DNA from 3 places in the Pantoea agglomerans genome. Region 3 is predicted to be linked to each of the others. Evidence: predicted binding sites of a transcription regulator. Region 3 holds the regulator's gene; each other region holds the start of a gene.

Region 1 (7,640 bases), 1.3 Mb from region 3:
GAAGGTGGTTGATGCCGCTGTGAAGAAAGCCTACAACGGCGAGCGCAAAATCTCCTGGATGGAGATCTACACCGGCGAGAAATCGGTAGAACTCTACGGCCAGGATGTCTGGCTGCCGCAGGAAACCCTCGACCTGATCAAAGAGTACCGCGTCGCCATTAAAGGCCCGCTGACGACGCCGGTTGGCGGCGGCATCCGTTCTCTGAACGTGGCGCTGCGTCAGGAGCTCGACCTCTATGTTTGCCTGCGTCCGGTTCGTTACTACAAAGGCACCCCGAGCCCGGTAAAACGTCCTGAAGATACCGACATGGTGATCTTCCGTGAAAACTCCGAAGATATCTACGCCGGTATCGAGTGGAAAGCTGGTTCTGCCGAAGCGGACAAAGTGATCAAGTTCCTGCGCGAAGAAATGGGCGTGAAGAAAATCCGCTTCCCGCAGGATTGCGGCATCGGCGTGAAGCCGTGTTCGGAAGAGGGCACCAAACGTCTGGTGCGCGCAGCGATTGAGTATGCGATCACTAACGACCGCGACTCGCTGACGCTGGTGCACAAAGGCAACATCATGAAGTTCACCGAAGGTGCGTTCAAGGACTGGGGCTATCAGCTGGCGAAAGAAGAGTTTGGCGCTGAGCTGGTAGACGGCGGCCCGTGGATGAAGATTAAAAACCCGAACACCGGCAAAGATATCATCGTTAAAGATGTCATCGCCGATGCGTTCCTGCAGCAGATCCTGCTGCGTCCGGCAGAGTATGACGTTATCGCCTGTATGAACCTGAACGGTGACTACATCTCTGACGCTCTGGCGGCGCAGGTTGGCGGTATCGGTATCGCACCGGGCGCGAACATCGGCGACGAGTGCGCGCTGTTCGAAGCGACCCACGGCACCGCACCGAAATATGCAGGTCAGGATAAAGTGAACCCCGGTTCCGTTATCCTTTCGGCAGAAATGATGCTGCGTCACCTGCAGTGGTTCGAAGCCGCTGACCTGATTGTTAAAGGTGTTGAAGGCGCAATCGCTAACAAGACCGTGACCTATGACTTCGAGCGTCTGATGGAAGGCGCTAAACTGCTGAAATGTTCAGAGTTTGGCGACGCTATCATCGAAAATATGTAATACGCCTGTCGCTCCGATCGCCCTTGCGGCGATCGGAGTTTTTCCCCGCCGTGCTTTTTCCGCGCTTGTTTCCCTGCTGTTTAATTAAGATTTCTTTTCTTTGCCTCTGCCCGCCTGAAAAGGCGCACCCTTATTTGCGGCGTACCGCAGGAATAATCGCCGCTGTTATCGTTTAATTTTTTTTATTCTGCGCGCTTTCTCCTTATTTATAAGGGTTGTTTTTTACCCTGTGGGCCAGGTTATAGTGACGGCGGACCCGCCGCGACAGGTAATTTAACAAGGAGTTAACTTATATATGAAAAAGAAAGTGCTTATACTTTTTCTTGCTGCAGCGCCGCTCTTCTCTTTTGCTGCGACCCGCTCCTGCAGCGATAAGATTACTGCGCTGGAGAAAAAAATGGCGCAGGCCAAAAAATATAATAACCGTGCCGAACTTTCCCGGCTTAATATCGCCCGGCATAAGGTGAAAACCTATTGCACCGACGATCGACAGGCGCAGCGGGCTAATAAGGCTATCAGCGAGCAGCAGCGAAAAGTGAAAAAGGCAGAGTTCGAGCTGCAGGATGCGCGGCAGGAGCTGAAAGAGGCGCAGGCAGACGGACGGCTGGATAAGATTTCTGAAAAAATGCACAAGGTAGAGGAGAAAAAAGTAAAGGTTGCGTCGGCGAAGCGCGCGCTAATCCAGGCGCAGGCTGCTGCGTCGCACCTTAATTAATACTCTGCCTTACGCAATGTGATTAAGTCAGGCCCGCTGCGCTGAGCCTGCTTCAGGCTGCTTATTATCCCGCCGCACGTGTTATTCTGCACGCGCCTGAGCGCGGCCGCTTTTTACGCAAAGTGGGCAGGAAATAATCTCGCGGGCAAGAATAAAGTTTAACCGTGAAGAGCGCTTCGATAGAAAGAGTGGCGACGGATGAGCACAGCTGCCATAACGGCAGATAAATAATTAAGTCGCGATAGCGCCGCAAATAACTTACGCCGTTGTTACTGACAGTCGGGTGAATCTTCTTCGCTCCTTCCTGCTATCGCGTTATCGGCTCGCTGGCGACGCCGCCCTGCAGAGAAGGGCGGCGCTGGCTGGTGATAAAAACGACCGTCACGCTATTACAGGCGCAGCCAGGTGCTTTCCGTCAGGCATATTTAATTACTTATTTGCAACTCATGTTTTCACTGGAGAAGGGCGGCGAAAATCCGCGCCAGTCAGAATTGACGAAGATCATAAAAGAGAGCGGCGGAAAAGTTATAATCAGCGGCGAGTGTTGTTATGTGACCCGAATCACACAACCTCATCAAAATGTAATCTTTGTGTTTTTGGCTTTTTTAAATTTACCCTGTTTATTCAGGGTATTTTTTTGCCGATTTTCAGACCGGCAAAAAACAGGCGTGATAAGCATCGGTAGGCGTTATTTCAACGCGAGGGCCAATAAAAATTAACCGTTTTGTTCAGACTGGCGTGCGGGTAATTAACGCGCGCCATTATTGTTGTAAAAAACCAGGGGTATATGATGTTAAAAAAAACTGCGGCTGAATTTTTCGGCACGTTCTGGCTGGTATTTGGTGGTTGCGGAAGCGCGCTGCTCGCTGCCACCTTTCCGCAATCAGGCATTGGCTTCGCCGGGGTGGCGCTCGCCTTCGGCCTGACGGTCCTGACCATGGCCTGTGCGGTTGGGCATATCTCCGGCGGCCATTTCAATCCTGCCGTGACGCTGGGCCTGTGGGCGGGCGGTCGCTTTAGCGTGAAAGGCGTCGTTCCTTATATTATCGCGCAGGTTGCTGGCGGTATCGCCGCAGCGGGCGTTCTCTATCTTATCGCCAGCGGCAAAGCGGGCTTTGATGCGACCGCCAGCGGCTTCGCCTCTAACGGCTTTGGCGAGCATTCGCCGGGCGGCTACTCCTTACAGGCAGCCGTTATTATCGAGCTGGTGCTGACCATGTTCTTCCTGATCGTTATTCATGGCGCAACCGACAAAAAAGCGCCAGCAGGCCTGGCACCCGTCGCGATCGGTCTGGCGCTGACCCTGATCCACCTGATCAGCATTCCGGTAACCAATACCTCGGTCAATCCGGCGCGCAGTACGGCGGTTGCGCTTTTCCAGGGAACCTGGGCGCTGCAGCAGCTCTGGCTTTTCTGGCTGGTGCCGATTGTCGGCGGCTGTATCGGCGGCCTTATTTACCGCTTCCTGCTGCAATCTAAAGATTAATTATCACGCGCGCTGTCGGTCGTTTAAAAACCTCGCTATCTGGCGAGGTTTTTTTATCCGCATTATTTGATCAAAAAGGCCTTATTATTTCTATGGGAAAATGACGTTAAGCGTAACGGCTGAGCGCCAGCTAACAGCAAAATAAGCGCTGCGTTATAAATATATATTTGTAATAGCGTAGGTGATTCAGCATAAAAGGTGCTATTCTTTGCTTTCTGGGTACGTTGTCATGAGCGCAGGAAAACCCTTTGCGGCGTCGCTATAAGACGCTGCTCACTATTAGACATACATGAGTGTCTTTAAAACAGCGTTAGCTGAGCGAGTCACTGATGAAAGAGGGTTTCTACTGGGTGCGATCGGGCAGCGAGCCTTTGCAGGTCTGGTACTATTTATCGCAATACGGCTGGTATCGGCCACAAACGGCAATTCCCATTACTGCCGCTTATTTTCGACAAATGGCCTTTGAAATAATTGGCGACAGACTGGTGCCTCCCTCCTCTGTTGACGCAGAAAAATGTATCTTGTGATCGTTTAAAACGAAACGGTAAAAATACCGCTGCATCTGGCGCAACGCAGCGGCACAACGCTAAATATCTTTAAGAAAGATGCTTTATTCCGTTTACAGCCTGGGCTATGCATGCCCTGTGAAAGCGTAAGCGGGAAATGACTTTTTTGAACAATTATCTTTTATCTCCCTGCATTATAATGCTCAGGCCCGGCTTATACCCGGATGCGCGCATTAATTATTATCAGGTGAATAAAGTGAACTATAAGCAGTTTCAAAATAAAATAGAGTCCTGGGAGAAAATCTCTTTTACCGCCATTATATACAGCCAGTATGGCGCGGATTTTGAAGTGTATGCCATTGATGAACACAGCAATACTAAAAGCCGCATCTTTCTCTGCTACGCCGAAAATGAGGCGGAAGCGCAAAGGCTTGTCGATCAATATTCTGTATGGCTGGCGAAATTCAATAGTCTTGCACGCAAACGCCTCAGCAGCGAACAGGCGATGAAGAGCGCGCTGATGCAGCAGGAGTAGCGGCAGCACAAGCGAGACGACGCGCGAAAGAGGCGGCTGAGGCTGCCTCTCTGCGTAGCCAACAGCCCGCGGTGCGCTAATATTTTCTGGGAAGACAGATTGACGTTTAGCTTGCTTATCTGTGGCGCGCGTGCGTTAATCGTTTGTCAGTCTGATTAGCAGACAATTTCAGAGTTAGTTTATATTGTATTTCTCATCTCAGTGGGCGCCACAACAAGCCTTTCTTTTTGAGTCTACCTCAGGTTCTGATTTATTTCTGCCATTCAGCCTCTTATGCCGTAAGGCTAACTAAAAAGGTTTTATATTATGTCGAATAAAATTTTCGGAACCGTGAAGTGGTTTAACGCAGAGAAAGGTTTTGGTTTTATCTCTCCGGAAGATGGCGGTAAAGACGTTTTCGTCCACTTTTCTGCTATTCAGGGCACGGATTATCGCTCGCTTGACGAAGGTCAGCGCGTTGAGTTTTCTGTTGAGCAGGGGCCAAAGGGGCCGTCAGCCGTAAACGTTGTGGGGCTTTAAGATTAGCCTTGCAGCCAGACGCTTCCGGTGACCGGGTACAGCATCCTGTCTCTGCGTTCGAACGGTGCAATAGCAATCCTTATGGCGCGACATGCATTTTTTGCAAAAGCGCTATGATTCTTGCCGACATCTCCGAACGTTAAGGGTTTTGCCGCTCTCTTGCAGAAGAGAGAGTAAAAGCCGCGCATCCGCCTGTTAAGGCATCCTCCGGGATGCCTTTTTTATTGCCGCAGGAACAGCGGCACGCCTGATGACGTCAGCGCCTTACGCCAGCAAAAAAAAAGCCCCCAAAAGGGGGCAAGGGGTTGGAGTAACAGCCGCTCAGTAAGGTTCGTGGATTTCATTACCGAGCCGCTTAAATATAGCCAACCCCTGGGATAATTGCCTGTAAGAAGGGCGATATATATATGTAGAGGTCTAACCATTAGGTTTCTGTAGAAATGGAGTGGTTGAAATATATTGCTTTTTTAATTCTGAAAACGATTACTAAGAATGCTCCGCAAGTCGCCTCTGACAGCAAGATAACTGGAGCGTGCTGGATGGGCCACGCTTTCCTGCTGAGCAGCAGTTGCAGCAGAGGTGACGCGCGCTGTCGTGGAAAAAAGAGATAAAAAAGCATCAGAGGTGAGCAAAGAAAATAAAAAATACCCCCGCAAAGCAGGGGGGAGTCATAGCAGATATAAAACGGACTCGTCGAGCAATATCTCTGGTGGAGGCTTCGGCTCAGAATTAATTTTAAGCATAACACAGTTAATAAAGGCCGCTATTGATTTAAAAATAAATAATTGTTTTAGCCTCTAACGATCTGGCTTCTACCTTTCAAGGTGATGTTATTATATGGCTGCTATTAATATAGCGATTTTAGCCTTTTCCAGTAAAGAAAGGGGGGGTTAATACCTCTGGCGATAGCGTACCTCTCTTTTATCTGCAACAACGACCCAATCCATTTTGACCGGACGACAGAAAGAGAGGGGAGGCGATACGGCAGAGGAACAGGCAACGGCATCGCGGCGTCGCCAGCAGATAAAGCTGAGCGTGAGTTGAGCAGGCGTCGCGCATATTATCGCCATATCAGTTTGAATTAAGTCGATATTTTGTTCAGGACGGCGCCGCAGGCTCCAGGCTTACAAAAAATAATCCCTTCGGCGTCAGTGGCTTCAACATTTTTGCTGTCGCTGCGCCTTGCCTAAACCATGAGTTTGATATTACTGTATTTATATACAGTATCCAGCAGAAGGAGTCTTTCTCATGAAGTTATATCGCCCCGCGGAAGTCCGCGACCTGTTGCCTTTGCCGCTTTATATTGAGCGCGTGCCCTGTGGTTTCCCGTCGCCGGCGCAGGATTACATCGAAAAACGTATCGACCTGAATGATCTGATGGTGCAGCACCCCAGCGCAACCTACTTTCTCCGCGTCAGCGGCGATTCAATGATCGACGCGGGCATCTGCGAAGGGGATATGATTGTCGTCGACTCCTCGCTGACGGCAAAACATGGCGATATTATCGTCGCCGCCATTGACGGTGAATTTACCATCAAGCAGCTTCGCATCCACCCCTCGGTGCTGCTGATGCCCGCCAACAGCAAACACAGCCCCATCCCCATCAATACGCCCGAAGGTCTGCAGGTATTCGGCGTCGTCACCTACGTCATTAAATCGACGCACTGATATGTACGCGCTGGTGGACGTGAACAGCTTTTACGCCAGCTGTGAAACCGTCTTTCGCCCCGATTTACAGGGGGTTCCCGTCGTGGTGCTCTCCAACAACGACGGCTGCGTTATTGCCCGCAGCGCAGAGGCCAAAGCGCTCGGCATCAGCATGGGCGCCCCCTTTTTTAAGCTGAAAGAGGCGCTGCGCCAGCACAGGGTGCAGGTTTTCAGCTCTAACTATGCGCTCTATGCCGATATGAGCCTGCGGGTCATGACCACGCTGGAGGAGATGGCACCAGCGGTGGAGATGTACAGCATCGATGAGGCCTTTCTCGACCTGAGCGGCGTCAGCTTTTGCCAGCCGCTGGAGGCCTTTGGCCGGGCGGTGCAGGCGCGCGTGAAGCGGGAGCTGCATCTGCAGGTGGGCGTTGGAATTGCGCCCACCAAGACGCTGGCGAAGCTGGCCAACTACGCGGCGAAAAAATATCGCGCTACGCAAGGCGTGGTCGACCTGTCGCACGCCGAGCGGCAGCGTAAGCTGATGGCGCTGGTGCCGGTAGAAGAGGTGTGGGGCGTCGGCGCGCGCATCGGGAAAAAGCTGCAGCAGATGGGCATCGAAAACGCGCTGCAGCTGGCTGACAGCTCTACCTGGGTCATACGCAAGCACTTCAACGTGGTGCTGGAGCGCACGGTGCGCGAGCTGCGCGGGGAAGCCTGCCTGGACCTGGAGGAGATGGTGCCGACCAAACAGCAAATCGTCTGCTCACGTTCGTTTGGCACGCGCCTTACCGAGTACGGTGACGTGCGGCAGGCGGTTTGTCAGTACGCCGAGCGGGCAGCGGAAAAGCTGCGGCAGGAAAACCAGTATTGCCGGCAGATCGCGGTATTCCTGAAGACCAGCCCGCACGCGGAAAACGAAGCCTACTATGGCAATCAGGCTATGGGGCAGCTGCTGACGCCGTCAAACGACACCCGCGATATCGTCCGCATTGCAACAGAGGCGCTGGATCGCATCTGGCTGGACGGCTACCGCTATATGAAGGCGGGCGTTATGCTGGGGGATTTTTTCAGCCAGGGCGTGGCGCAGCTCCAGCTATTTGACGCTTACGGGCCGC
Region 2 (7,640 bases), on a different replicon from region 3:
TGGCTTCGGGGGGAACCTTTAACGGCGCACCGGCGGCGAAAGCGGCGGCGTATATATCATGCAGGGCAATCTGTGACAGCAGCAAGGCATCGTCTGCCCCGTTCGCCTTGCCCTGGTCCCCCGGCGGATAGCCGCCGCCGAGGTCGGAGTGCATGCCGGGATAGAGTACCTCGACGAAGCGGGCTGGGTAGGTGCCATCGGTGCGACGGATGGAGTCCAGAGGAAAACAGAGACGCTGCTCGTGAGCGGAAACCAGATGCACACCGTGCTTTATTAGTCCGCCATATTTTTTTTCCTCCGGCAGTTCCTGATTGCCGTCAGCCCAGCCCATATGCCCTTCGGCAATCGGTGCAATATGCGGTATTCCGACAGATGCGACGGTATCGAGCAGGCCGAGAAACTCAACACTGAGAGGGATTTTCAGGTCGCCGGCCATCAGGCACTGCTCCGGTTTATCCTGTCCTTCCTGTGGGGCGGGAAGCAGTTCGCTGAGCCAGCTGACAAAGGCGCGTGCCGCCGCGGCTCCCCGCGAAAACCCGTAAATATATAGCTTAATACCCAGCAGCCTGACTTTTCCTGGTTCACCCGGATTAAGCGCTGCCCTCAGCCTGCTGTGTAGCTGCGGGGATTTGAGAAGGCGCTGAAACTCGATGTAGCGGTTACTGCTGCCGGTCAGTCCGAAGGACATCATAGAGCTGGACATGGCCTGAACCGACGCCCAACATTCTCCGTCGTCCATTTTACCGAGGCCGGTGGTACGTCGCAGCGCATCAATGATACGCAGCAGTCCCCAGTTAATCCTGTCTTCCCCGTGAGAGGCGAAGGCCAACCCGCCCATGGTGAAGTCAAGGTCCATAATCTCCGGGAACGGCGTACCGACGCCGGGCATATAGTACTTGTAATACTTATTACCGGCGGTCTCCGGAAAGTCTGTCAGTGACATGTCATCTGCCAGACCGGCGGCATATCCCTGGCCTACGGTGGCGCGAAACAGGCGGGCGATATTGGTTGGGTGTTTGGGGTCTGCGATGTTGAGGTCGTGATTGAGGTTGTTGCCAGTGCCGTCAAAGAACAGGCTGATATGCAGGGTTTTGCAGCAGGGCGGCGTGACCCGGCGGTTTGCGGCAAGACAGAGTTCGTTATGGTAAGCCCGCTCCTGGCTGTCCTGCTGGTGACAGTTTTTCCTGGTCAAAGAGGCAACAGAGGGAAGCCGACCCTGCTCCGGGAAGGACGGTGGATACCAGACCGGAGCATTGTTCATTTCGGACATACGGCAGGCTCCTTCATCTGAATGGGGTAGTTAACCGGATAAGCCGGACTGCCGTAATCGGCGCAGCTGGTCGTCACTTTTACCTGATCGCAGGGCAGGAAATGCACGGTGATGCCGCAGGTTTTTTCTGTGGACGTATAGGGCGGGAGGGGAATCATGCGTGAATGCTGTTTTTTCATCCGCCTGATTTTTGCGAACCATTCCCTGTTTTTATCACTGTACTCATCCCATGCACGATTTCTCTCTTTTTGAGACATCCCTCTGGTATTGGGTGGAGTGGGTTTTGGTTCTGTCATATCAAGAGTGCTACCCAGACCTGTTTCCCAGTCTACCCTGACGGTCATGCCGGGTTTCCATAATGGCGGTGCGCGGTAACAGCATCCTCCACCCCCTCCCTGAAAGGGGCCTATAGTATCCAGCCCGGACTGTCCGTTAACGCTGAAATAGTTAATCGCCCATTTGGTATGGTTGATGGCTTCGATAGTGTTAGCAAAAGCGATAGGGGAGCCGGTAATAAGCAGAACGACAAGGGTCAGCAGGGTCCTGTCACAAGGATTCATCCATAATTCCTTCTATATTCAGGGTCAAAATATGGCCTTAACTGGCGGTGGCGGTTTTCCGGGTCAAAGAGGCAACAGAGGGAAGCCGACCCTGCTCCGGGAAGGACGGTGGATACCAGACCGGAGCATTGTTCACTTCGGACATACGGCAGGCTCCTTCATCTGAATGGGGTAGTTAACCGGATAAGCCGGACTGCCGTAATCGGCGCAGCTGGTCGTCACTTTTACCTGATCGCAGGGCAGGAAATGCACAGTGATGCCGCAGGTTTTTTCTGTGGACGTATAGGGCGGGAGGGGAATCATGCGTGAATGCTGTTTTTTTTGGGTCTCAAGTTTTTTTACCCATGCCAGATATTTTTCCCTGTCCTGGAATCCGGGAAAACCTTCCGATGATCCCACGCCTGTTTCCCAGTCTACCTTTACAGTTATGCCGGGTTTCCATAATGGCGGTGCGTGGTAACAGCATCCTCCACCCCCTCCCTGAAAGGGGCCAATAGCATCCAGCCCGGACTGTCCGTTAACGCTGAAATGGTTAATCGCCCATTTGGTATGGTTGATGGCTTCGATAGTGCCAGCAAAAGCGATGGGGGAGCCGGTAAGAAGCAGAACGACACCGGTCAGCAGAGTCCTGTTACAAGGATTCATCCATAATTCCTTCTATCAACGGCCAAAATATGACCTTAATCCCTATGGTTTGTGCGTATTTTCCTCTGTTTTTTTGCATAAATCAAATCACCAGACAATAGATGCCTGATGCCCTCGTGGTGAATACGTGAGAAAGCGGGAGCGCGGCGGCCAGCATCTGGGGAGCTGAAAACACGTCAGGAAGTCATTGAACAATTCATAGCGGCAGGTATACGAAACTGTATCAGCATTGCCGACCAGGACGGGACGCGGAACAACCGACTCTGACTAAAGGGCTATTTATAAGCAGTCTTTTGAAGCTGGCGACGGGCTTTGAGCAGTAATCGATAGACCAGCTAAGCCTAACGAGAAAATGCCAAAAGCTTTATTCAGCGGGCACGAGATAACTGTCAGTGAGGCACTGAACTCAGGTTTGTCGAGAATCACCGACGCCATCAGCGTTCACGAGAGGGGGGCGACCGAGGCATGCAGTCGAACCGGCTAAGCGTGATGCGTATGGTAGGGTGGAGGTGGCTACTACAACGAACGAATCCAGCCAAACTAAACGGCCTGAGCCCGGTGCAGTCTTGAGCTCAGGCCATGTCAGTCGCCAGTTAATAAAGTGTTCAATATTCAGGTTCACTTCACTATGGGCGGCTTATCATAAAACTATTCATTATTACGGATTACGGTACTCTTCGTACGTTCGTGGTTCTGGATCGCCTTCTTTGCGATACAGTTTATCGGCTGCCTGCCGCTCTTTAACGTAAACCAGGGTTTCCTGCAGCTGGCGCTGCTCTTCAACCGGCATGGTATTAATCACGCCGCTGTTGATGGAGGCCTGAATTTTATCGAAGATTTCTATCGTAAATCCCAGGAACTCACTGTCGGTAAGGATCTCGTTCCGGTAAAGCTCACTGAGCGTTTTCTGCTTATCTAACTGCGTCTGGAGATCCGCTACCTGTTTGGTGCAGGCGTCCAGCTGCGCTGAGTCTGAAGCGTTTAAAGCCATTTTTCACTCCCTCTTTAGTTAACCGTTATTTAATTAAACAGCATCATCAGTGTAATCCTCTGTCTCGGGAGTTAACAGCGTGTGGTTTACCTCAGAACATCTGTTTCTGTTATAAAATTATCTACATTTAGGTTTTTGTTTTAATTTAATTAATTCATTCGGGATTATAACCTGCCTGTTTCAGCGTGGGGCGAGGGCGATCGAGGTCGGCATTCCTTGTGGAATGCGCTCTGATGCGGGGTTAGAGTGGGTTTTTAATAAGTCAGGTTGAAGTTTTTTCCGGCCAGCCTGCGCAGAGCGGCCGTCGCTTGATGCAGCGGAAGATCGGAAGGCCGAAAAGTTAATTTGCCTGGCTGCTGGCTCAACTGGCGAAAGGTGCCAGGATTAGCCCACAGCTTAATTAACCTTGATGGAGTCTCCCTATGGGCCGAGTTAAGATCCGGTGCCAACAGTGTGGAGAGCGCCGTTTCCAGTACACCCTGCAAAATGATGAAAAACATACCCCTCACGGCGCTGTCTGCTTGAGCTGCGGCAGGTGGATTGACCGAAATAATCTCTATCAGCTTGCTCTGGTCAGGCGGCGGCCGGACGAGCGCGACGGCAGCTGAATAAACGGCCGGGCCAGGCTGCACTACTGCAACCGAAGTGACAGGCCGCTGATGCAGTGACTCTGCCTTTCCCGTCAAAAAACCTGCTTTCCTGTCGCCTGTCCAGGGCCTGCAGGTGAGATATCCTTTAGCCCTTAAGTGGTGTCAGCTAGACTCTACTCAATCGTCCACGCCGTTTTTATAATGACGGCGGAAGTTTAAAAACAGGATAACCCGCTGATAACGCCTCTTTATCCGCTAAAACAGAATAATTTAAAGGCTTGCAATGAAAATCCGCTTTCTGTCAGCCAATGAGCATAAGCTGACCGAGGTACGAAAAATCCTCGAACCGGTAGGCGTCGACGTTCTGCCTATCGCCCGCCGTATCGATGAAATCCAGACGGAAAACGAAATTGCGCTGGTGCGCGACAAACTCACTAAGGCCTTTTCCATTATCGGCCGTCCGCTCTTTGTCGAGCATACCGGACTCTACCTTGATGGGCTGAATGGCCTGCCGGCCGGGCTGACGCGCATCTTCTGGAACCGGCTAGAGGCGGAGCGTTTCGCCAAGCTGGTGCAGGGACTCGACAGCCAGGCGGTCACGGCGAAAACCGTGCTGGGCTACTGCGACGGACGCAAAATGTACCAGTTTCACGGCGAAGTTCGTGGCACCATCACCGCCCAGCCCGTCGGACCGCGCGAATTTCAGTGGGACTGCGTCTTTATTCCGGAAGGCCATAGCCAGACCTTCGCCGAGATGGGCGAGCTGAAAAATGAGATCTCTATGCGAAAGCTGGCGCTCGACCGCTTCGCCGAATTCCTGAAAACCGCCCGAGGAGTGGCATGAAACCTGAACTAAAACGCGCCTACGACTCCGGCAAACTGATCCTGTTCGCCGGTGCGGGCATATCGCGCAATCTGGGGCTGCCGGAGTGGCATGAGCTGATAGCCCATCTGGCGAATGAGCTGGGCTACGATCCCAAAATATTCAACACCTACGGCACCCATCTTTCGCTGGCGGAGTATTACAAACAGAAGAAAGGTTCGCTTGGCCCGCTGCGCAGCTGGATGGATCGCGAGTGGCACCGGCCGGACATTGATGTCCGCTCCTCAGAAATTCATACCATGATTACCCAGGGCAACTTTAGCCGCATCTACACCACCAATTACGACCGCTGGCTGGAAGCAGCGCACGAGGCGCACGGCGTTCCCTACAGCAAAGTCGCCAACGCGGCGGACCTGGTGGCGCTGACCGAAGACAAGCGGCATATCATCAAGCTGCACGGTGATTTCGACGACGATACCTCGATTGTGCTGGATGAGAGCAGCTACTTCGAACGTCTCTATTTCGATTCGCCGCTCGATATTAAACTGACCCACGACGTGATGGGCAATTCGGTGCTGTTCGTCGGCTACAGCATCAGCGATTTTAACATCCGCCTCTTGTTTTACCGGCTGACCAAAATGTGGGGCAGAACCGGTCTGGCGACCGCGCGGCCAAAGTCTTATCTCTTCACCAACCGTAACAATCCGGTGGCGCGCGAGGTGCTGGGGCAGTGGGGCATTGAAATGATCGTCTCGGAAGAGGACGATCCGCGCAAGGCGCTGGCAGACTTCCTTAACGAGCTGATTTCATAATGAATTATCGCTCTTCACCTGTTAAGACAATCGCCTTGAAAAAAGGATGCAATCCGGCCGCATGAGGGATATACTGTATATATTAACAGTATCGGAGGGGCAAAAATGGCTGTCGAAATTAAATACGTAGTCGTCAAGAAGGGTGAAGAGAAAATGACGTTTGCCAGCAAAAAAGAGGCGGATGCCTACGATAAGATGCTCGACATGGCGGAGGCCTTTACCGACTGGTTAGCGCAGCATCAGCCCGATATGGACGAGTCTCAGGCGGAAACCCTCGGCCTGCTGCTTGCAGAGCAGAAAGAGGCGATTCAGCATATTCTGCGCACCAGCAAGCTCCCGGATGCGTCTGACTCCGCTGATGCAGCGAAAAAGGCTCGCGCGGCAGAGCACGCTGATGAAAATGGCGAAGGCGACGTTGCGCAGACCAAAAAGGTGCGCGCCGTTAAAGCGGCTTAAGTTCCTGCATCACACTAAAAACGCGCCGCAGTGCTTTTACCTGCGGCGCGTTTTTGTATGCGCGAAGCGTCTGTAGTCAGGCGCGTAACTTTCTATGCGTCAGTGAGCGAACAGAGAAAAGGTGCCGGAGTAGTAGCTTACCATCCACGCCACATAGACCAGCCACACCACCATACCCGCCGTTAATCCGAATTTACCCGTCATCAGCCTGCCTCCATTAAGTGTGCGGTTATCGAAACCGTTTACACAAATTGACAGAAGGTGGCGCGGGCTGGATTGTTCTGGATCAAAAAACCTGCATACAGCGATTAGCTGCTACATCGGCCTCGATCAAAAACCTTAGCGCAGGTCAGTGCGATCGCCACGCGTGGTGGGGTGAGAGACCACCAGAAACTCAACGTCGCTGTCGCTGTCGTTTCGCGCCTGATGTTTTGCTTCTGGAGGAACTTCCAGCCCCTGATGTGAGTTGAGCAGGTGACGCTCGCCCTCAAGCTCCATACAGAGGGTGCCGCGCAATACAAAAAAGAACTGACGACTCTGGGCGTGATAGTGACGAATTTCCTCGGTGCCAGCGGGCATCCGCTCGTGGATAATGCTGAGATCCTGCCGCTGCATCAGTATCCAGCCGTCGCACTGGTCGCCCCAGATATAGTGTTCGGCGTTCTCTTTCAACACCATAATGATCTTCCTTTCTCGTTCCGTGGAACCGATACCATAACGATTCTGAGCGGAAAAAAACATGCCTTTTCAATCATCTCGCTATGAATGCGCGCTTTTCATACGGCGGATAAAAGAAAACCCGCCGCTGGCGGGTTTTAGGGTGAGGAAGTGCGGCAGAAATTACTGCGCCGGACGCTCTTTATTACGCGAGCGCAGCTTTTTCACCAGGCGGTGCGCCTCGGCCTCGGTGGCCACCGCAGGCGAGGAGCCGCGCAGCGGCTTACGCGCCGATTCATGCAGCGTCAGCACGGTCAGCAGACCAATCACGCCTGCGCCCATCAGATAGTAGGCGGGCATCATCAGGTTATGGGTTTTGTCCACCAGCCAGGCGGTAATCAGCGGTGTGGTGCCGCCGAACAGCGAGACGGACAGGTTAAAGCCGATGGCCAGCGCACTGTAGCGGATATCGGTAACGAACAGCGCCGGCAATGTGGCAGGCATCGAGCCGCTGAAGCAGGTATGCAGCGCGCCCAGCACGATCAGTCCGGCAAACACCAGCCACATATTGCCTGAGGCCACCAGCATCATGCAGGGGATCGACAGCAGGATCAGACCGATAGCGCCGCTGCCGATGACCGGACGGCGGCCCAGGCGATCCGCCCAGTGACCCCAGAACAGCGTCAGCGGCATCATCACGAACATCACCACCATAATCAGCAGCAGGCTGCTCAGCTCGCCCATGCCGAGGACGCCGGTCAGGTAGCTCGGCATATAAGAGGTCAGCATGTAGTTGGAGACGTTAAACAGCAGCACCAGACCAATACATTTCAGCA
Region 3 (7,640 bases):
GTGAGTCCTTACCACTAGAGTGCTGGCTGGTGTTTCTGGCTAACATCTGCTGGACCGTCGCCTATGATACGCAGTACGCCATGGTGGATCGCGATGACGATATCAAGATTGGCGTCAAATCAACGGCGATTCTGTTCGGCCGCTACGACAAGCTGATTATCGGCCTCCTGCAGTTCGCAACGCTGGCGCTGCTGGCGCTGGTGGGCCTGATGATGCAGCTTAACGCCTTCTTTTTCTGGTCGCTGCTTGGCGCCGCGGCGCTGTTTCTCTACCAGCAAAAGCTGATCGCACACCGCGAGCGCGACGCCTGCTTCCAGGGCTTCCTCAACAATAATTATGTTGGCCTGGTGATATTTATCGGCGTGGTGCTGAATACGCCGCCGTTTAGTGAGCTGTTTTAACGGTAAAAAGGCGACAACGTTGTCGCCTTTGACGCTAGCGCGGAAGAGACGCTTTTTACCTTTCCCGCTTATCAGGCTGATGAGTAACTGAAAAAAAGGGCGACATCACTGTCGCCCTTTGTTTTTTCTGCCTGCGGTGCGTTACTCGTGCGCCACCGCGCTTTCGATGGTCAGCCGCACATCGCTGGTCACCAGATCGGCCAGAATATGCCAGGTGGCCTGGGTACGCTCAACGTCGGCGTCGCCGGTATCGCTGATATAGCCCTCATCGCGCAGCGTCAGCACCAGCGTGGTAAACACCGCCTTATCGAAAAACTCCGGCGCGTTGATGCCGTGCAGCACCGAAAGACGCTGCGCCAGCATACGGCTCTCTTTCTCCAGCGTGCCGCGGTTAATGGTCGGCTTCGCGCTGAGGATAGAGAAGGTGATAGCGAAACGTTGCAGGGTCTCGCGGATACCGGCGGCCAGCAGCTGCAGCGTGCGATAACGCGCGGCGGTGTGGCGCAGCTGGCCATCCTGCAGGGTAATCAGCCCCTGACGCGCCAGCTCCTGACAGAGCGCGCTCAGCAGCGCCGGCAGGGCGTCGATTTCCCAGCGCAGGAACAGCTCGCTTTTCAGCATCGGGTAGATCAGACGCACCTGGCGCAGCAGCTCGGCTTCGCTCAGGTTAGGATGCTGCTGAATAATGGCGGCGATCAGCGACGGCATCACCAGCATATGGTGAATATTGTTGCGGTAATAGGTCATCAGCACCGCCTGCTCGCGCGGCAGGATGATGATATCGCCGATATTGTCCTGTTCGGTTTCGAACTTATTCATGCTCATCGCATGGTTCAGCAGCTCTTCCGCTGAAAGCGGCGGCACCGTTGATTCCGGCGAATAGGGCACGTTGCGCAGCAGAGCGGTATAGCAATCCAGCTGCTCGATCAGCTGCTCGCGGGTTAGTGAGCGCTGACGTGAGGCGAGCAGCGCGGTAACGCACAGGTTCATGGCGTTAGCCGCGCCCGCTTCGTTGATGCGCACCATCAGACGCGCCGCAATATCGTTGACCGTCGGCGTCAGCCAGCTGGGACGCTGCGGTTCAATCGGGTCGATAGCGTCGCGCCACTCCGGCACCTGCTTGTTCAGGTAGTTCACCAGCGGCAGCGGTTCGCCGAAGTTAACGTAGCCCTGGCCCAGGTTACGTAGCTTGCGCAGGCCGCGCACCATCTGCATAAAGCCTTCTTTCTCTTTCGCCGCGCCGCGCAGCTCTTTGGCGTAAGTACCCACTTCCATGACGTGCTCATAGCCGATATAGATCGGCACCAGCGTAATCGGACGTTTGCCGCCGCGCAGCATCGCCTGCAGCGTCATCGCCAGCGTGCCGGTTTTCGGATCGAGCAGGCGACCGGTACGTGAGCGCCCACCTTCAACGAAATACTCGACCGAATAGCCGCGGCTGAACAGCTCGCCGAGATATTCACGGAATACGGTGGCGTAGAGTTTATTGCCTTTAAAGGTACGGCGAATAAAGAACGCGCCCAGGCGACGGAAGATCGGACCGGCGGGCCAGAAGTTCAGGTTGATGCCCGCGGCGATATGCGGCGGCACCAGGCCCTGGTGATAAAGGACGTAGGAGAGCAGCAGATAATCCATATGGCTGCGATGGCAGGGCACATAGACGATCTCATGGCCATCTTCCGCCAGCTGGCGCACGCGTTCGCCGCCGTTGACGTTGATGCCCTGATAGAGACGGCTCCACAGCCAGCCCATGACGCGATCGGTGACGCGGATCGCCTCATAGGAGAAGTCGGCAGCGATCTCTTCCATCATCTCAACGGCGTTTTGCTGCGCCTTCTCATGGGAGAGCTTTTTGCTGCGCGCCTCTTCTTCCACCGCTTTTTCAATCGCCTTGGACTGCAGCAGCTTGTTGAAGAGATCCTGTCGCGCCGGCAGACGCGGACCAACCGCGGCTAAACGCTGGCGTGCGAAATGAATACGCGCCACGCGCGCCAGTTTCTGCGCGATGGATTTGTCGGTGCCGTGCTGCGTCGCCATCCAGCGCAGCGAGACGGTTGGCGAAAAGCGCACAAAGCTGTCGCGGCCGTGCCAGACGATAGCGAAAAACTTCTCAACCCCGTTAAGCTCGCGCAGGTGCGGCGCATCGTCGCCCTGAACCTCGCGGCCGGGCGCGCGGCCAAACATCACCGAAACCGGCAGCATCTGGATATCGAGCTGAGGGTTGTTACGGTGCAGATCGAGATACTCGTGAAAAATCTTCACCGATTCGGTATTCGGCCCAAAAGCGGGGAATACGCGCGGGCCGTCGTGAATAAACACGTGGCGCGGCAGTATCGAGCCGTCAATCTCCAGTGGTGACAGCGGATCGGGCAGATTATGCTTCAGACACTGCTGGCGCAGCGTCAGCAAATCCGCCTTGGAATCGTATGGCAGCACGTACATAATCGGCCGCGTTGGATCGAGTCCATGTTCGGAAACGGGATCGCCCGGAATAGCCTTCGTTTTTACCAGAACAGAGAGTGGTAAATTCAACAATTTATAATAAAGTTTACGCCAACCTGACATAGACAACATGAAGCCTCTTGTTAGCAAAGCGCCGCAAGCATATCAGAAAGTGCTGCGAAGATCTGTGGTGGTGCCAAACGCACCTGGCCCAGACATTGACGTCAAACAACCTAAAGGGTTCCCTCGCAATGGCAAGTAATACCACCGGTTTGCTCAGGATTGTAAAAGCGGCAGGCTACTCGTGGCAGGGGCTGCGCGCCGCCTGGCAGCATGAAGCCGCGTTTCGTCAGGAGGCCACGGCCGCCATCGTCGCTATCGCTATCGCCTGCTGGCTGGATGTCGACACCGTCGCGCGCATCCTGATGATTGGATCGGTGGTGCTGGTGATTATTGTCGAGATCCTCAACAGCGCAATCGAAGCGGTGGTCGACCGTATCGGCCAGGAGCGTCACCCGCTGTCGGGACGAGCGAAAGATATGGGCTCCGCCGCCGTTTTGCTCGCTATTATACTGGCGCTGTTCATCTGGATCGCGCTGCTCTGGACGCATTTGCGGTAGGCTTTCCACAATGGCCCAAACGGCTGTTATTTCCCTGGGTTTTGGTTTTCATTTCACCAATACCTGTATATACTCACAGCGACTGTATAAACAACCAGGGGGCGGGATGAAAGCATTAACCACCAGGCAGCAACAGGTTTATGACCTGATTCGCGACCATATCAACCAGACGGGCATGCCGCCAACGCGTGCGGAGATCGCCTCGCAGCTGGGGTTCCGTTCCCCCAACGCCGCCGAAGAACACCTTAAAGCGCTGGCGCGTAAAGGCGTTATTGAGATCGTTTCTGGCGCATCACGCGGCATTCGCCTGCTGATGGAAGAGGAAGAGTCCAACGGGCTGCCGTTAATCGGCCGCGTCGCCGCTGGCGAGCCGCTGCTGGCTCAGGAACATATTGAGACGCACTATAAAGTCGATCCCGACCTGTTTAAGCCCTCTGCTGATTTCCTGCTGCGCGTTGCCGGTATGTCGATGAAAGATATCGGCATTATGGATGGCGATCTGCTTGCGGTGCATAAAACGCAGGATGTGCGTAACGGTCAGGTTGTTGTGGCGCGTATCGATGACGAAGTCACGGTAAAACGCTGGAAAAAGCAGGGCACCGTGGTTCATCTGCTGCCGGAAAACAACGACTTCGAACCGATTATCGTCGATACCCGCACGCAGTCGCTGACCGTTGAAGGTCTGGCAGTGGGCGTGGTGCGCAACGGCGAGTGGCTCTGACCGCTCGCCTTCAGACGCCTGTATCGCTTCGCCAGGCGTCTGTACGATAATCTTTTCACGCGCCTCCTCCTGCGGCTAGCGCCGCATTGAGGCCGCCTCGCTCCTTTTTACGTTTTCAGGCATGGACCGGCTGATGCGTCTCTTCTCTGCTGACGATCGACAACTCTGGCGGCTGGCGCTGCCGATGATCCTCTCTAATATCACCGTGCCGCTGCTCGGCCTGGTGGACACCGCCGTTATCGGCCATCTCGACAGTCCGGTTTACCTTGGCGGCGTAGCGATTGGCGCGACCGCGACCAGCTTCGTCTTTATGCTGTTACTCTTTTTACGCATGAGCACCACCGGCTTTACCGCGCAGGCCTTTGGCGCGCGCGATGCGCAGGCGCTGGCGCGCGCCCTGACGCAGCCGCTGCTGATGGCGCTGCTTGCGGGCCTGCTGTTTATTCTGCTGCGCGATCCGCTTAGCGCGCTGGCGGGTCGGCTGGCGGGGGGCAATCCCCAGGTGCTGGAGCAGGCCGCCATCTTTATCCATATTCGCTGGCTCAGCGCGCCGGCAACGCTGGCAAATATGGTTATCCTCGGCTGGCTGCTGGGCGTGCAGTATGCCCGTGCGCCGGTTGTGCTGCTGGTGGTGGGCAACACGGTAAATATTCTGCTCGATCTCTGGCTAGTGCTCGGTCTGAAGTGGGGCGTGGCCGGCGCGGCGACCGCGACGGCGCTGGCGGAATATGTCACGCTGGCGGTAGGGCTGGCGATGGTATGGCGGGTTCTGAAGCTACGCGGCATATCAATGACGATGCTGAAGAGGAGCTGGCGCGGCGATATCCGCCGCCTGCTGCGCCTTAACCGCGACATTATGCTGCGCTCCCTGCTGCTGCAGCTCTGCTTTGCCTCGCTGACGCTTATCGGCGCGCGCCTGGGGCCAGAGATCGTCGCCGCCAATGCCGTCCTGCTGATGTTTATCACCTTTACCGCCTATGCGCTCGACGGGTTCGCCTATGCGGTGGAAGCCGTTTCCGGCGAGGCCTATGGCGCGCGCGACGGCGACAGGCTGCTGTCGGTATGGCACGCCGCCTGTCGTCAGGCGGGCATGGTTGCGCTCGCCTTCGCGCTAATCTATGCGGCGAGCGGTGACGCTATTGTGTCGATGCTGACTTCGCTGGCGTCGCTGCAGCAGCTGGTCGATCGCTATCTTATCTGGCAGATCATTCTGCCGCTGGCTGGCGTGTGGTGCTATCTGCTGGACGGGCTGTTTATCGGCGCGACGCGCGGGCGCGAAATGCGCAACAGCATGGCGGTGGCCGCGCTCGGTTACTTCCTGACGCTGCTGACCTTGCCCTGGCTGGGCAACCACGGTTTGTGGCTGGCGGTAACGGTTTTTCTTGCGCTGCGCGGCGTTTCGCTTTGGTGGATCTGGCGGCGCGAATGGCGCCTAAGCCGCTGGTTTGCAAACTGATTATCGCGCGCAGCGGCAGCCTTAACGCGCTGCGCTAAACAGATTATTCTGTATTTCTGCGGCAGTTGCCGATTCGTCTACTATAATTAACTTACAACAGCGCGACACAGCAGCGCTTTGTATTGTCGTATCACCATTATGTGGTGGTATGTAAAACTAAGGATGACGTGGAGGTCTGACATGAACAAAGACGAAGCGAGCGGTAACTGGAAGCAGTTTAAAGGTAAATTCAAAGAAAAATGGGGCAAGCTGACCGACGATGACATGCAGGTTATCGAAGGCAAACGCGATCAGCTGGTCGGCAAAATTCAGGAACGCTACGGTTACGCTAAGGATGAGGCCGAGAAAGAGGTCTCAGACTGGGAAAGCAATAACAAAGATTACCGCTGGTAATCTTCTCGCTCAGGCCTCGCCTGAGCGACCGGCACAGGGACGTGCTGCTTAGCCTCTTCTTCCGCGCTTTTTCCCTTCTGATTCATGATCGTGCCCGCAGCTATCCTTATGCGTACAGGCTTCAACTTCCGCACAGCTCATGCAGAGACCGTGCGCCTCAATCACGCTGTGCCGTAGCGTAAAGCTCGCCTCGCCAGCCAGATCGGCAATAATATTCTCTACGCCCTGCGCCTGCTTTTCCGTGACCGCCGCGCAGCGATCGCAGACCAGCATCACTGAGGTATGCGCCGGCGCTTCAAAATGGTGGCAAACCACATAGCTGTTGTTTGACTCCACGCGGTGAATAAAGCCCTGTTCCAGCAAAAATTCCAGCGCGCGATAGACCGTCGGCGGCTTTGCCTGTGGCTCGCTGGCGCGTAGCTGATCCAGCAAATCATAAGCGCTAATCGATCCATGCTGCGCAGCCATCAGACGTAACACCTCAGCGCGCTGCGCTGTCAGGCGCACCCCGCGTTGCAGACAGAGCTTCTCTGCCTGGGTCATGATTTTATCTGGCGTCATTGTCGACATGGTGATTCTCCGCTAAAAACGAGATGTTATCTTATCACACCCGATGCGCTTGCGCTCAGGTTGCGCGCTTTCAGAGCCGAACCTGTCATCTTCCATTAATATCAATACATTAGGCTGGCCGCTGGCTGGTGAACTCGCTTCGCTAATGCTAATCAGTGCCAACATTGTTAAGACATAAATTAACAAAAAGAGAGTTTTGCTTTACAACTCACCAGGTTAAGCACTAATGTTCAAGAGGCCTTAAGCAACTGCTGGCCTCAATATCCTTTTTGATTATCCCCCTAAATAATAAAAGCGCCGATTTGTAGCTAAAACATCCAATCCGGCGAATAACAGTGCTGTTTCAACTGAATTCACAGCAATGAACCGTTAGCCGCGATACACAATAGCGCTAACGACAAATTCCGATGATGAATGTTTTCCTGATCAAGGTGATGGCAGACAAATGGCGAACAAAACCACCCGGCGCTCTGCGCTTTTATATCCTGCTGTTTTAAACGCGCTCTTTCTCTCCTCTTCCGCGATGGCTGCGGGAACCTGGTATGACGCGCGCAACGACGCGATGGGCGGTACCGGCGTCGCCTCCTCGACGTGGAGCTCCGCCGTGCTGGCGAACCCGGCGCTGATGACGCGTGCGCAGCCGGACGACAATGTCGGCATTATCTTTCCCTCTGCTGGCCTGCAAATTACCGATAAAGACAAGATGGTCGATAAGGTCGATGACATCAGCGATACCGTTAATCGCTATCGTGACGTTATCAACGGCCTGACCTTCCGCGACTATCTTAACGGCTATCCGCAGCTTAAAGCGGCGTCACGGGACGTGGCGAACCAGCTGCGCGATCTGCGCGGTAACAAGGCCAACGGTACGGCGGGCGTCGCGCTGGCGGTTACGGTCCCTAACGAAACCCTGCCGTTTGCGTTTATCACCAAGGCGTACGGCACGGTTCACCTGCGTGCCAACGTGGCGCAGAGCGATATCGACTATCTTAACGGCGTAGCGGACGGCACCCGTATTCCCGTACCGGGCGACCAGA

The links. Region 3 encodes LexA, which represses DNA repair genes until DNA is damaged. Its sites were predicted from a motif close to TNCTGTATGTACATACAGNA; they were not measured.
Region 1: the regulator LexA is predicted to act here: its motif matches at 6,082-6,101, upstream of umuD (translesion error-prone DNA polymerase V autoproteolytic subunit).
Region 2: the regulator LexA is predicted to act here: its motif matches at 5,763-5,782, upstream of LB453_RS01395 (YebG family protein).

What each region holds. Positions count from the first base shown of each region.
Region 1 is NZ_CP083809.1:2,391,132-2,398,771, reverse strand. It holds gene icd (NADP-dependent isocitrate dehydrogenase) at 1-1,114, shown strand, start outside; gene LB453_RS14105 (DUF1090 family protein) at 1,410-1,829, shown strand; gene LB453_RS23365 (hypothetical protein) at 2,195-2,548, shown strand; gene aqpZ (aquaporin Z) at 2,620-3,315, shown strand; gene LB453_RS14090 (hypothetical protein) at 3,988-4,356, shown strand; gene LB453_RS14085 (cold-shock protein) at 4,663-4,875, shown strand; gene umuD (translesion error-prone DNA polymerase V autoproteolytic subunit) at 6,124-6,543, shown strand; gene umuC (translesion error-prone DNA polymerase V subunit UmuC) at 6,545-7,640, shown strand, end outside.
Region 2 is NZ_CP083808.1:308,221-315,860, reverse strand. It holds gene LB453_RS01430 (T6SS phospholipase effector Tle1-like catalytic domain-containing protein) at 1-1,270, opposite strand, end outside; gene LB453_RS01425 (DUF3304 domain-containing protein) at 1,258-1,830, opposite strand; gene LB453_RS01420 (DUF3304 domain-containing protein) at 1,963-2,475, opposite strand; gene LB453_RS01415 (hypothetical protein) at 3,134-3,466, opposite strand; gene LB453_RS01410 (hypothetical protein) at 3,721-4,152, opposite strand; gene LB453_RS01405 (non-canonical purine NTP pyrophosphatase) at 4,340-4,900, shown strand; gene LB453_RS01400 (SIR2 family protein) at 4,897-5,691, shown strand; gene LB453_RS01395 (YebG family protein) at 5,797-6,147, shown strand; gene LB453_RS01390 (cupin domain-containing protein) at 6,487-6,825, opposite strand; gene proP (glycine betaine/L-proline transporter ProP) at 6,988-7,640, opposite strand, start outside.
Region 3 is NZ_CP083809.1:3,736,023-3,743,662, reverse strand. It holds gene ubiA (4-hydroxybenzoate octaprenyltransferase) at 1-401, shown strand, start outside; gene plsB (glycerol-3-phosphate 1-O-acyltransferase PlsB) at 543-2,966, opposite strand; gene LB453_RS20580 (diacylglycerol kinase) at 3,095-3,463, shown strand; gene lexA (transcriptional repressor LexA) at 3,570-4,184, shown strand; gene dinF (MATE family efflux transporter DinF) at 4,318-5,640, shown strand; gene LB453_RS20565 (CsbD family protein) at 5,821-6,033, shown strand; gene zur (zinc uptake transcriptional repressor Zur) at 6,082-6,603, opposite strand; gene LB453_RS20555 (conjugal transfer protein TraF) at 7,049-7,640, shown strand, end outside.